3 regions of the Gallibacter sp. Marseille-QA0791 genome follow, and region 2 is predicted to be linked to each of the others. Evidence: predicted binding sites of a transcription regulator. Region 2 holds the regulator's gene; each other region holds the start of a gene.
The links. Region 2 encodes HrcA, which represses chaperone genes, less so after heat shock. Its sites were predicted from a motif close to TGTTAGCACTCNNNNNNNNNGAGTGCTAACA; they were not measured.
Positions count from the first base shown of each region.

Region 1: a site for HrcA is predicted at 1,241-1,271, ahead of htpG (molecular chaperone HtpG). Genes of this name have one in related genera too.
Region 3: a site for HrcA is predicted at 1,323-1,353, ahead of ACQY69_RS01965 (Hsp20/alpha crystallin family protein). Genes of this name have one in related genera too.

Region 1 covers NZ_CBCPMH010000001.1:434,369-437,653, reverse strand. Annotated here, with positions in the region: gene htpG (molecular chaperone HtpG) at 1-1,220, opposite strand, end outside; gene ACQY69_RS02095 (PLP-dependent aminotransferase family protein) at 1,359-2,768, opposite strand; gene ACQY69_RS02090 (pyridoxamine 5'-phosphate oxidase family protein) at 2,903-3,285, shown strand, end outside.
Region 2 covers NZ_CBCPMH010000001.1:804,616-807,900, reverse strand. Annotated here, with positions in the region: gene addA (helicase-exonuclease AddAB subunit AddA) at 1-1,329, shown strand, start outside; gene hrcA (heat-inducible transcriptional repressor HrcA) at 1,415-2,464, shown strand; gene grpE (nucleotide exchange factor GrpE) at 2,451-3,032, shown strand; gene dnaK (molecular chaperone DnaK) at 3,066-3,285, shown strand, end outside.
Region 3 covers NZ_CBCPMH010000001.1:406,397-409,681, reverse strand. Annotated here, with positions in the region: gene ACQY69_RS01970 (DnaJ C-terminal domain-containing protein) at 1-701, opposite strand, end outside; gene ACQY69_RS01965 (Hsp20/alpha crystallin family protein) at 780-1,232, opposite strand; gene ACQY69_RS01960 (ABC transporter permease) at 1,902-3,113, opposite strand; gene ACQY69_RS01955 (ABC transporter ATP-binding protein) at 3,100-3,285, opposite strand, start outside.

The sequences.
Region 1 (3,285 bases), 370 kb from region 2:
TTTTCCTTATTGACTCCAAATCCATCATAGAGTCCGTATTTAAGCTGCAGACCGAAATCCTTGAAGAACTTCACATATTTTTCTCTGTCGGTCTTGAGCATGGCGAGCAGCTCGCTCTTTATCTTCTTTTCCAGCCTCTGAGCGATAGCCTTGAGCTGCCTGTCATGCTGAAGCATTTCCCTGGAAATATTGAGAGACAGATCCTGGGAATCCACCAGTCCCTTGACGAAGCTGAAATAATCAGGCAGCAGATCCGGGCATTTATCCATGATCAGGACGCCTGATGAGTAAAGCTGCAGCCCCTTTTCAAAATCCTTGGTATAATAATTGTACGGCGCCTTGCCCGGTATGAACAGCAGAGCCGTATAGCTGACTACGCCCTCCACATCGGTATGGATGACCTTTGCCGGATCGGTATAATCGTAGAACTTGTCTTTGTAAAAGTTATTGTAATCCTCTTCTGTTATCTCGCTCTTGGTCTTCTTCCACAGCGGCACCATGCTGTTGAGGGTCTCCAGCTCGCTGTAGGTCTCATATTCCTGGTCTTCCGGTTTCTTCTCCTCGTCTCCCGGCTTGATACGGTGTTTCTCCACCATCATCTGTATCGGATATCTGATGTAATCCGAATACTTGGTCACCAGACCTTTTATCTTATAAGTATCCAGATATTCGCTGTATCTCTCGTCATCAGTATCCTCTTTGAGCTTCAGAGTTATCTCAGTGCCGTTACCATCCTTCTCAGCCTCCGTTATGGTATAACCGTCGGCGCCGGAGGATTCCCACAGATATGCCTGCTCCTCGCCATAAGCTCTGCTGAGCACGCTGACCCTGTCGCTGACCATGAAGGCCGAGTAAAAGCCAACGCCGAACTGACCTATGATATCTATCTCATCCTTGTTGTCCATCTCAGACTTGAAGTCGAGAGAACCGCTCTTGGCGATGGTACCCAGGTTCTTTTCCAGCTCCTCTCTGGTCATCCCCATGCCATTATCGATTATCGTCAGTGTCCTGTTCTCAGTATCGGCTTCTATCCTGATAGAAAAGTCATCTCTGGATATGCCTGTGTCACCCTCTGTCAGGCTGTGATAATACAGCTTGTCTATGGCGTCGCTGGCATTGGAAATAAGCTCTCTGAGGAATATCTCTTTATGGGTATAGATCGAATTGATCATCAAATCTAACAGTCTCTTTGATTCCGCCTTGAATTGTTTTTTGGCCATTTCAAATCTCTCCTTCCGATTATTAGCACTCATATTGTTTGAGTGCTAATAATATAATACGACGTTTTTCGATGAAAATCAAGTGGTATTGGAAATTTTTTATCCCGACGGCGCAAAAAACAGCCTGTACCGCTGCCGTCACCGCAGTTCCCAGACCTCCGCCAGTTTTTCCATGACGGGCTCCAACGCATCCGCCGGGATCGTCGGGAATCCCAGCAGCAACTGATTGGCCGGACAGTTTTCACGGCATACATACAAAGCTCGCGTATCATAGAGACGTATCCCTGCCGCTTCCGCCCTTTCCAGAAGCTGATCCAGCGAAAAACGGCTCTCCACTTCCATCAGTATGTGTATCCCTGCGTCTCCGCCGGATATCTTCACTTTACCGCCCATTACCCTTTCAGCGGTTTCCATGAGGATATTCAGCTTTCTCCTGTAGGTAGTCCTGAGCCTGTTGATATGACGCTGATAACTGCCGGAAGCGATGAAATCGGCCAGGGTCAGCTGGTGAAGAGTATTGACCTGGCTGTTGTATCGCTGGTAATATCCCATGAACCGCTCCATCAGCTCCTGAGGGAACACGATATAGGCTGTCCGCATCACGGGAGCAAGAGACTTGGAAAAAGTCCCTGTATATATGGTCCTTCCACGGGTGTCCAGAGCCTGCATGGCCGGTATGGGATTAGTCAAATACCTCAGCTCACTGTCATAGTCGTCCTCGATCACGTATGAATCCGTATCCTCGGCCCACTGAAGCAATTGCCGTCTCTTGGCGATGGACGTTACAGCCCCTGTGGGAAACTGATGGGAAGGTGTCACGTAAAGAAGAGCTGAGCTGAGAACTCCAAGAGGTTCCAACACTATACCGTCTTCTTCCACAGGGACCGGATCGATCTCATATCTGTGGTTCTCAAATACCTTTCTGATACCGTCATAACCCGGTTCCTCCATGATGAACCGCTTGCGGCCTCCCTCAAACATATTTGCTATCATCTCCATGGAATGCTGCTGACCGCTGGTGATGACGATCTGAGACGGATCGCACTCCACATCCCTGGCAGCCCTCAGATACCTGGCGATCTCCCGGCGGAGAGAAAGTTCTCCTGTTCTGTCGGGATATCTCATGACACCGGTCGCCTCCATCTGGCTCAGCGCATTGTTAAGGCTCCTCCTCCACTGTTTGTACGGAAACACGCTGTTGTCCATAGAACCATAGGAAAAATCGTATCTCACATGAAGCTGATCCTTTCTTTCCTCATCGCCGCCTCTGGCGCACTCGCCCGTCTTCTTTTTCCCTGACCCGAAATCAAGCGGTATGGAGCTGACTACGAATCCACTTCTCGGCTTTGCCTGTATATACCCTTCCGCTGTCAGCTGCTGATACGCTCTGTCTACTGTATTGCGGCTCACTGACAGCTCTTCAGCCAGCGACCTTGTAGGCGGCAGTGTCTCGCCTGCTTTCAGAGCACCTGATAATATCTCATCCACCAGCTCGCTGTATATCTGCTCATACATGGGTTTTTCTCTGCCCTTTTCTACATATATCACTCCTGCCTCCTTTTGGCGCGCTGTCTGTCCGGGACTTTGGCACCTGAAAAAAGTCCGTATCTGGCTCTTTTTTATGATCCAGTTTTATTGTATCCTTATCTCATCAAAACCACAAGATGAAAAGGAGGAGACCTATGAAAAAAGATATGAGACGAAACGAAAAGGCCATATCACGCGACGAATGCGTCCAGGTGCTGGATACGGCCGAATACGGAGTCCTTTCCACCGTGAGCACTGACGGCACACCCTACGGGACGCCTCTCAACTTTGTATACTGCGACGGTGCCGTCTATTTCCACTGCGCGCCTGAGGGCCACAAGATAGAGAATATACAGCACAACAGCAACGCATGTTTCAATGTGGTGGATTCAGTGGTGTTGATGCCTGAGAAATTCAATACACAATACAGATCTGTGACTGTCTTCGGCACCGTTGCGATCGTCGAAGACAAGAAGGAAAAAATGACCGCTATCACCTCCATCGCTGCGAAGCTGAGCCCTGCTTTCGCTGAGGAAGC
Region 2 (3,285 bases):
GTGGAAAAGGCGGGGCAGTTCGAGCAGAACAGCCACAGTGGCCTATATGGCTTCATATCATATATCGAAGCAATGAAAAAGAACAACATATCCATAGGGGAGGCCAAGGTACTGGGAGAGGGAGAGAATGTCGTGAGAGTCATGACAGTCCACAAGAGCAAGGGTCTGGAATTCCCCATCGTCATCCTGACCGGGATGGGCCGCATGATAAGATACCGAGGGGCAGGGACATCCACGGTCATGCACAAGGATCTGGCTCTCGGGATGCCCCATGTGGATCTGGAAGGCAAATGGCACAGGAAAACTTTGCTGCAGCGTGTCATAGAGGCGAAGAAAGCAGAGGAGGAGCTGGAGGAAGAAATAAGGATACTTTACGTGGCCATGACGAGAGCCATGGATCAGTTATTGCTGACAGGAACGGTGAAGGATCCGGAGAAACTGGAAGAGAGCGGAGGAAAGGCCGGATCTTTCCTGGAGATGATCTATGCGCCGATGAAAGAGGCAGGAGAGACGATAGAAATACACAGAGGTGGAGCAGGCGCTGTTCTTCAGGCGAGACAGGCGGTATCGGATATCCATATGGCAGATATATTCGACAGGAGCCGGAAGGAGCGGAACGAGGAAGCGATCCAGCTGATAGATGAAAGGCTTTCATTTATATATCCGTATGAGGATGCTGCTGGCGTTAAGTCAAAATATTCCGCTACTGAGATGAGCAGAGCAGGACTTTCGGAGAGAGACAGGAGGATAACGGCGGCTGACTTCATGCGGCCTGATTTTTCCGTGGAAAAGAAGCAGCTGACGGCAGCCCAGGCAGGGACGGCAATGCATCTGGTGATGGAAAAGCTGGATTTCAGACAGGCGCTGTCCCTGGGAAAGGGATACATCCGCCAGGTGGCCGAAGAGCTTCACAGGGATCAGCGGCTGTCTGACGAGGAGATGGAAGCCGTGGATATAGATAACATCGACGCCTTTTTCCGTCAGGACGTGGGAAGGCGGGCCGCGACGGCGGAAGTCATGTACAAGGAACGGGAATTCATATCCAGCCGAAGGATAAAGGGAGCGGAAGTCATAGTCCAGGGTATGATAGACTGCTATTTCCAGGAGGATGACGGGCTGGTCCTCATCGACTACAAGAACACTCATGCGGACGGCGAAGCGGATGAAGAGGAGACAGTCAGACGGTACGAAGGCCAGATGAGGATATACGCGGAAGCTCTTGAGGAGGCCGGCGGCAAAGCTGTGAAGGAAGCTTATCTGTATCTTTTCGGTCTGAAAAAATTCATTCCTGTAAAAATCGCGGAGCAAACAAAAATTTTTTTCAAATAAGTGTTGACATTGATGACATGCAGTGGTAAATTTAAACTGTAGTTAGCACTCGGAGATAAAGAGTGCTAACAACGGGAGGTCGAAGATGAATTTAAGCGAGAGAAAACTGAAGATATTACAGGCTATCATAGCTGACTTCATCAGGACTGCCGAACCGGTAGGGTCCAGGACTATATCCAAGAATTATGAATTGGGTGTCAGTCCCGCGACCATAAGAAACGAAATGTCGGATCTGGAGGAGATGGGTTATCTGACCCATCCTCATACGTCATCGGGCAGGGTGCCTTCCGAGAAGGCATACAGGCTTTATGTTAACGAGATGATGAAAAAGCGTGAGCTGACGGAGGAAGAAAAGGATGCCATAGCGGCACAGCTTCACAGCAATGTGTCCGAACTGGAGAAGATAGTCCAGAGGGCAGCCCATATATTGTCTGAGATAACCAATCTGACGGCCTTCGCCATGACGCCTAAACAGGATCAGGACACACTCAAATATGTGAACCTGCTTCCTGTGGACGAGCACACGGTAGTGCTGATGATCGTCTCGGAAAGCGGCCGGGTATCCAATACGTCGGTACACATGAACAGGCCTGCTTCTGAGGAGACACTGAGGATACTGGCCAAGATGATGACATATAATTATCGAGGCAAGACGCTGAGTGAAGCGTTGACTTTTGATATCATAAAGTCATTCAAGGCGGATGCTGAATCGATGGCGATGTTTGAAAACGAGATCGTTCCTAATTTTATCAAGACGTTGGAAGACATGCTCAATGTCAATCTGTATATGGATGGACTTACCAACATATTCTCCATCCCTGAGTATAACGACCTTGATAAGGCGAAGGTTTTCCTGGAAATGGTCAGCAGGAAGGAGGATTTCACCAGGACCCTGATAAACAGGGAAAACGGAGTGATAATAACCATAGGGAACGAGAACCAGAATGAGCTGATGCAGGATTGCAGCCTCATCACGGCAACCTATCACGTAGACGGCAAGATGGTGGGCAAGATAGGAGTGGTAGGACCTACGAGGATGCGGTACGGTGAGGTTACCTCAGTCGTTGAGTACCTTACGGATAACATAAGCAGGGCATTTATGATCACGGAAGGAGACGAGGATGACAAAGATTGACGCGGAAGATATAAAGAAAGAAAAGACGGAAGAGGCCGGGGCTCAGGAAAACGCTTCCCAGGATGTGAAGGATGAAGACGCCCGAAAAGGGCAGTCTGAAGGCACGACCGGTGAGAAAGCTGAAGAAGCAGAAGCCTCTCCCGATAAAAAAGACGCTGATGAAGACAGCGATACCAGATACCTGCGGCTTATGGCTGATTTTCAGAACTATAAGAAGCGGGTGGAAAAAGAAAAGACAGATCTTTATTCATACGCCAATGAGAAGCTGATAACCGAAATGCTGGAGGTGCTGGACAATTTTGAGAGAGCGCTGGGACAGGATGAAGCGGGAGACGGCTTCAAAGAGGGTATGGAAATGATATTCAAGCAGCTCAGGAACGTACTTGAAAAGTCCGGCCTGGCTGAGATCGCAGCGCTGGGAGAGGAGTTCGATCCGAACTTCCACAACGCGGTGATGAAGGAGGAAACTGAAGAATACGAAAGCGGCAAGGTTTCCGGCGTTATGCAAAAAGGCTATACCCTGAACGGGAAGGTGATCAGACCGTCCATGGTAAAGGTCGCAGACTAGCTTTCGAAATCATATATTGAGGAGGAAAACAAAATGGGAAAAGTAATAGGAATCGACTTAGGAACTACAAACTCGTGCGTAGCGGTTCTTGAAGGGGGAGAACCTGTAGTAATAGCTAACGCGGAGGGAAACAGGACCACGCCATCGGTAGTGGGATTTGCCAAAAACGGTGAAAGACTGGTAGGCGAGACAGCCAAAAGACAGGCCATCACCAATCCGGAGAGAACGATCTCTTCCATCAAGAGACATATGG
Region 3 (3,285 bases), 400 kb from region 2:
CTGACTTTCAGGAGCAGGTCGCCATTCTTTCCACCGCCTGTTCCCGGAGCCCCTCGGCCCTTGAGCCTTACACTCTGGCCCGTATCTATGCCTGCCGGTATATGGACCTTGATGGAGCTGTTCTTCCCCGTAGATGGATCCTTGATATTTATATATTTATCACACCCGAAAGCCGCTTCGTTGAAAGATACGTCAATATCAGCCGTCGCATCCGCTCCGTCCTGTCTGAAATTCCTGGCGCCGAAGCCTCCTGAAAATCCGTCGGAAAATCCGCTGTAGCCCGACGAATGGCCTCCCGAGAAGCCTCCTGAAAATCCGTCGCCGAAGATGTCCTTCAGGATGTCGTCCATGTTGCCGCTTTCAAAGTGGTACTCCCTGTAATTGCCTCCATTGCCCCCGCCAAAGCCGCTGAAGCCGTCAAACCCGCCGAAGCCTCCCTGACCGGTTCCCGCGCCTGCTCCCGCCGCGCTTCCGTCGAAAGCCGCGTGTCCAAACTGGTCGTAGAGTTTCTTCTTCTCCGGATCATTCAGCACGGAATACGCCTCGGAAATCTCCTTGAACTTCTCCTCCGCCTTGGCGTCACCCGCATTGGTATCGGGGTGATATTTCTTGGCCATCTTTCTGTAAGCCTTTTTTATGTCATTCTGTGAAGCGCCTTTTTTGAGTCCGAGCACTTCATAATAATCCCTTTTTGCCGCCATCGCTCATCACCTCGCTGCTCTGTCTATATGACAATACCCCGCAGGAGCATCCCACGGGGTACATACACGTCTCTATTACTATCCCTCTATGGAGATGTAACGTTTCTTGTCTTCGATTTTCTTAGCCTCTTCCTTCGGAACGCTGAAGGAAAGAACTCCGTTCTCATACTTAGGATGGATATCATCTTCCGTGACCTGGTCGCCTACATAGAAGCTTCTGCTCATGCTGCCCGCATAACGTTCACGCCTGATGTAGTTGCCGTCCTCATCTTTCTTGTCGTTGTCCATTCCCTTGGATGCGCTTACCGTCAGGTAACCGTTTTCCAGCTCCATCTTGATATCGTCCTTCTTGAACCCCGCCAAGTCGATATCGATCTCGTAGCAGCCATCCTTATCCTTCACATCCGTCTTCATCAGATTCTGTCCGTGCTTGCCGTACAACCTCTTTTCAACACTAGGGAATGACGAAAATCCAAAGTCATTCATAAAATCATCAAACAAGCTTTCTCCAAAAATTCTTGGCATCATCATATGTCATCGCTCCTTCCGATTTGTAATCTCTTAAAATCTCTAACCTCTTTAGAACCCTTTTCCTTTGTTCTGATTATATTATAGCACTTTTGTTAGCACTGTCAATAGGTGAGTGCTAATTTTTTTTGAATTTTTTGCACCTCTTGTAAAATCAACGGTTTGCAAGCATTTTTCACCCTTGAAATTGTCATTTTTCTTAGGTTTGACACCAATTTGACACCAATTTTCTCTAAACTTAATATCTGTTTTTCCGGACGTTCTGATTGCTTTTCTGCATTTTCTGGTAACAAAAGTTCAAAGTAGTGTCACCGTCCTCTCACCGTCCAGTCTGATATGCCTATAATCATTTGATATCCCCTTCTTTTGGCATATTCACCTTCTTTCACACAGGCATTCAGGAGTCGATATGCCAAATAACCGGAATAACGAACGTCATTTAGCATATTTCCCCTGATGATAGTCGGTATTTATGCCAATAACGACATCAGAACACGTACTTTAGGCATATCGACACCGACAGTCCCTTCCAAACATGGTGCATTATGCCTATAACGGCAATAAAACACGACTTATAGGCAACTGGCCGCAACCCATCCTGATGAACGGCCCTTTCCTCCGGTATCTTTTGCCGCAGGAGCACCATGAACGATGGAGTGAAGAATCTCTTTCTTACCTCAGCTCCGCCTTCCTGTAGATGAAATATGTCAGTGGCAGGAGCAGCAGGCAGATCATCCCGTAAAGCGGTATGATGACGGTAGCCGTCTCGAACACATGTCCGAACACTTTCACGAAATCGAAGTCGGACAGATTGGTATATACCTGCATCAGCTTATCGGGAAACAGGGCAAAGAGCTTGCTCAGTGTAACTATCCTGCTGAGGAACGGCACCGCGCACAGCACGATGAACGGTACGATGATGGCTGCCGTCGTCATCCGTGTCACCGCGGAGACCAGCATCCCCAGCAGAGCAGTCAGCAAAGTGCCGATGTACCCTCCCAGCACCATCAGCAAATATGCCTGTAAGAAAGTGATATTGTAGCTGCTTCTCCACAGATCCAGCTGTATAGGGCAGCCGGCCCCGTCAGCGCCCAGGACTGCCAATACGATGAACGTATAAAGAATGGAAAAGGTCACGTAGACGCCCGTTGCGATGATTACTCCTGCTGCCAGCTTGGCCCGCGTTCCTCCGCTCCGTCCCAATCTCGTCGAAAAAAAGACCGAATCAGTCTTCAACCTGAACTCATCGGAGAATATCCCTGCCGTCAAACATCCCGTCACCAGCGCCAGTATGAGGATATAGGTATTACCGTACATCAGAAGAGCTGACCAGCCATCGAAGTATTCGTAATAGAACGGCGTCTCCAACTCTCTGTATTTATCTGTCAGATATTCTCTCTCGTCTGCATTGACCGTCTCCTGGCCTGAGTCCAACACATCCTCAAGATTGGATATCCTCTTGTCGTATACTGTCCGCGCTTCTTCCTCTGTGACACTATCCGCCGCATAGTAATTGTATTCGCGCCACGGACTGAAAGCCTGGTTTATCAAGGAGAGGATATCTTCTATCCCCTGCTTTTCCCCATAGGCGATATTTTGCTGCCGGATATCATCTGACAGAGCTTCCGGAGAACTGTTGATGGCATCATTCTCTCTCACTGCCTCAGCCAGCACATCTCCCGTTATGTATCCGGCATGGGAGTTCTTTTCCGCCCGCAGCTCCCGGGCCGCCGCGATACCGGTGGAAGATTCCCCGTTCTCATCGGTATATTCCACCATGTTTACGGTGAGCATGCTCACAACCACGAGGACAACCAGAAGGAACGCGACGGCCACCCTGTTCCTCGTCCTTGAAAATATCTTCTTTATTTCAAATCTCAGCATTTTTCCCACCTGCCTTTTCTCCGAAGTAATACAGGAACGCGTCCTCCAGTGACGCTCTCACCGGTACCGCCCCCTCCAGAGGGCTTGCCAGAGAGATGACTCTGAGCCTTACCTTCCGACCTTCCGATCTCATGTTGGAGATCCGGAACCGCTTCATCATCGCCGCGACATC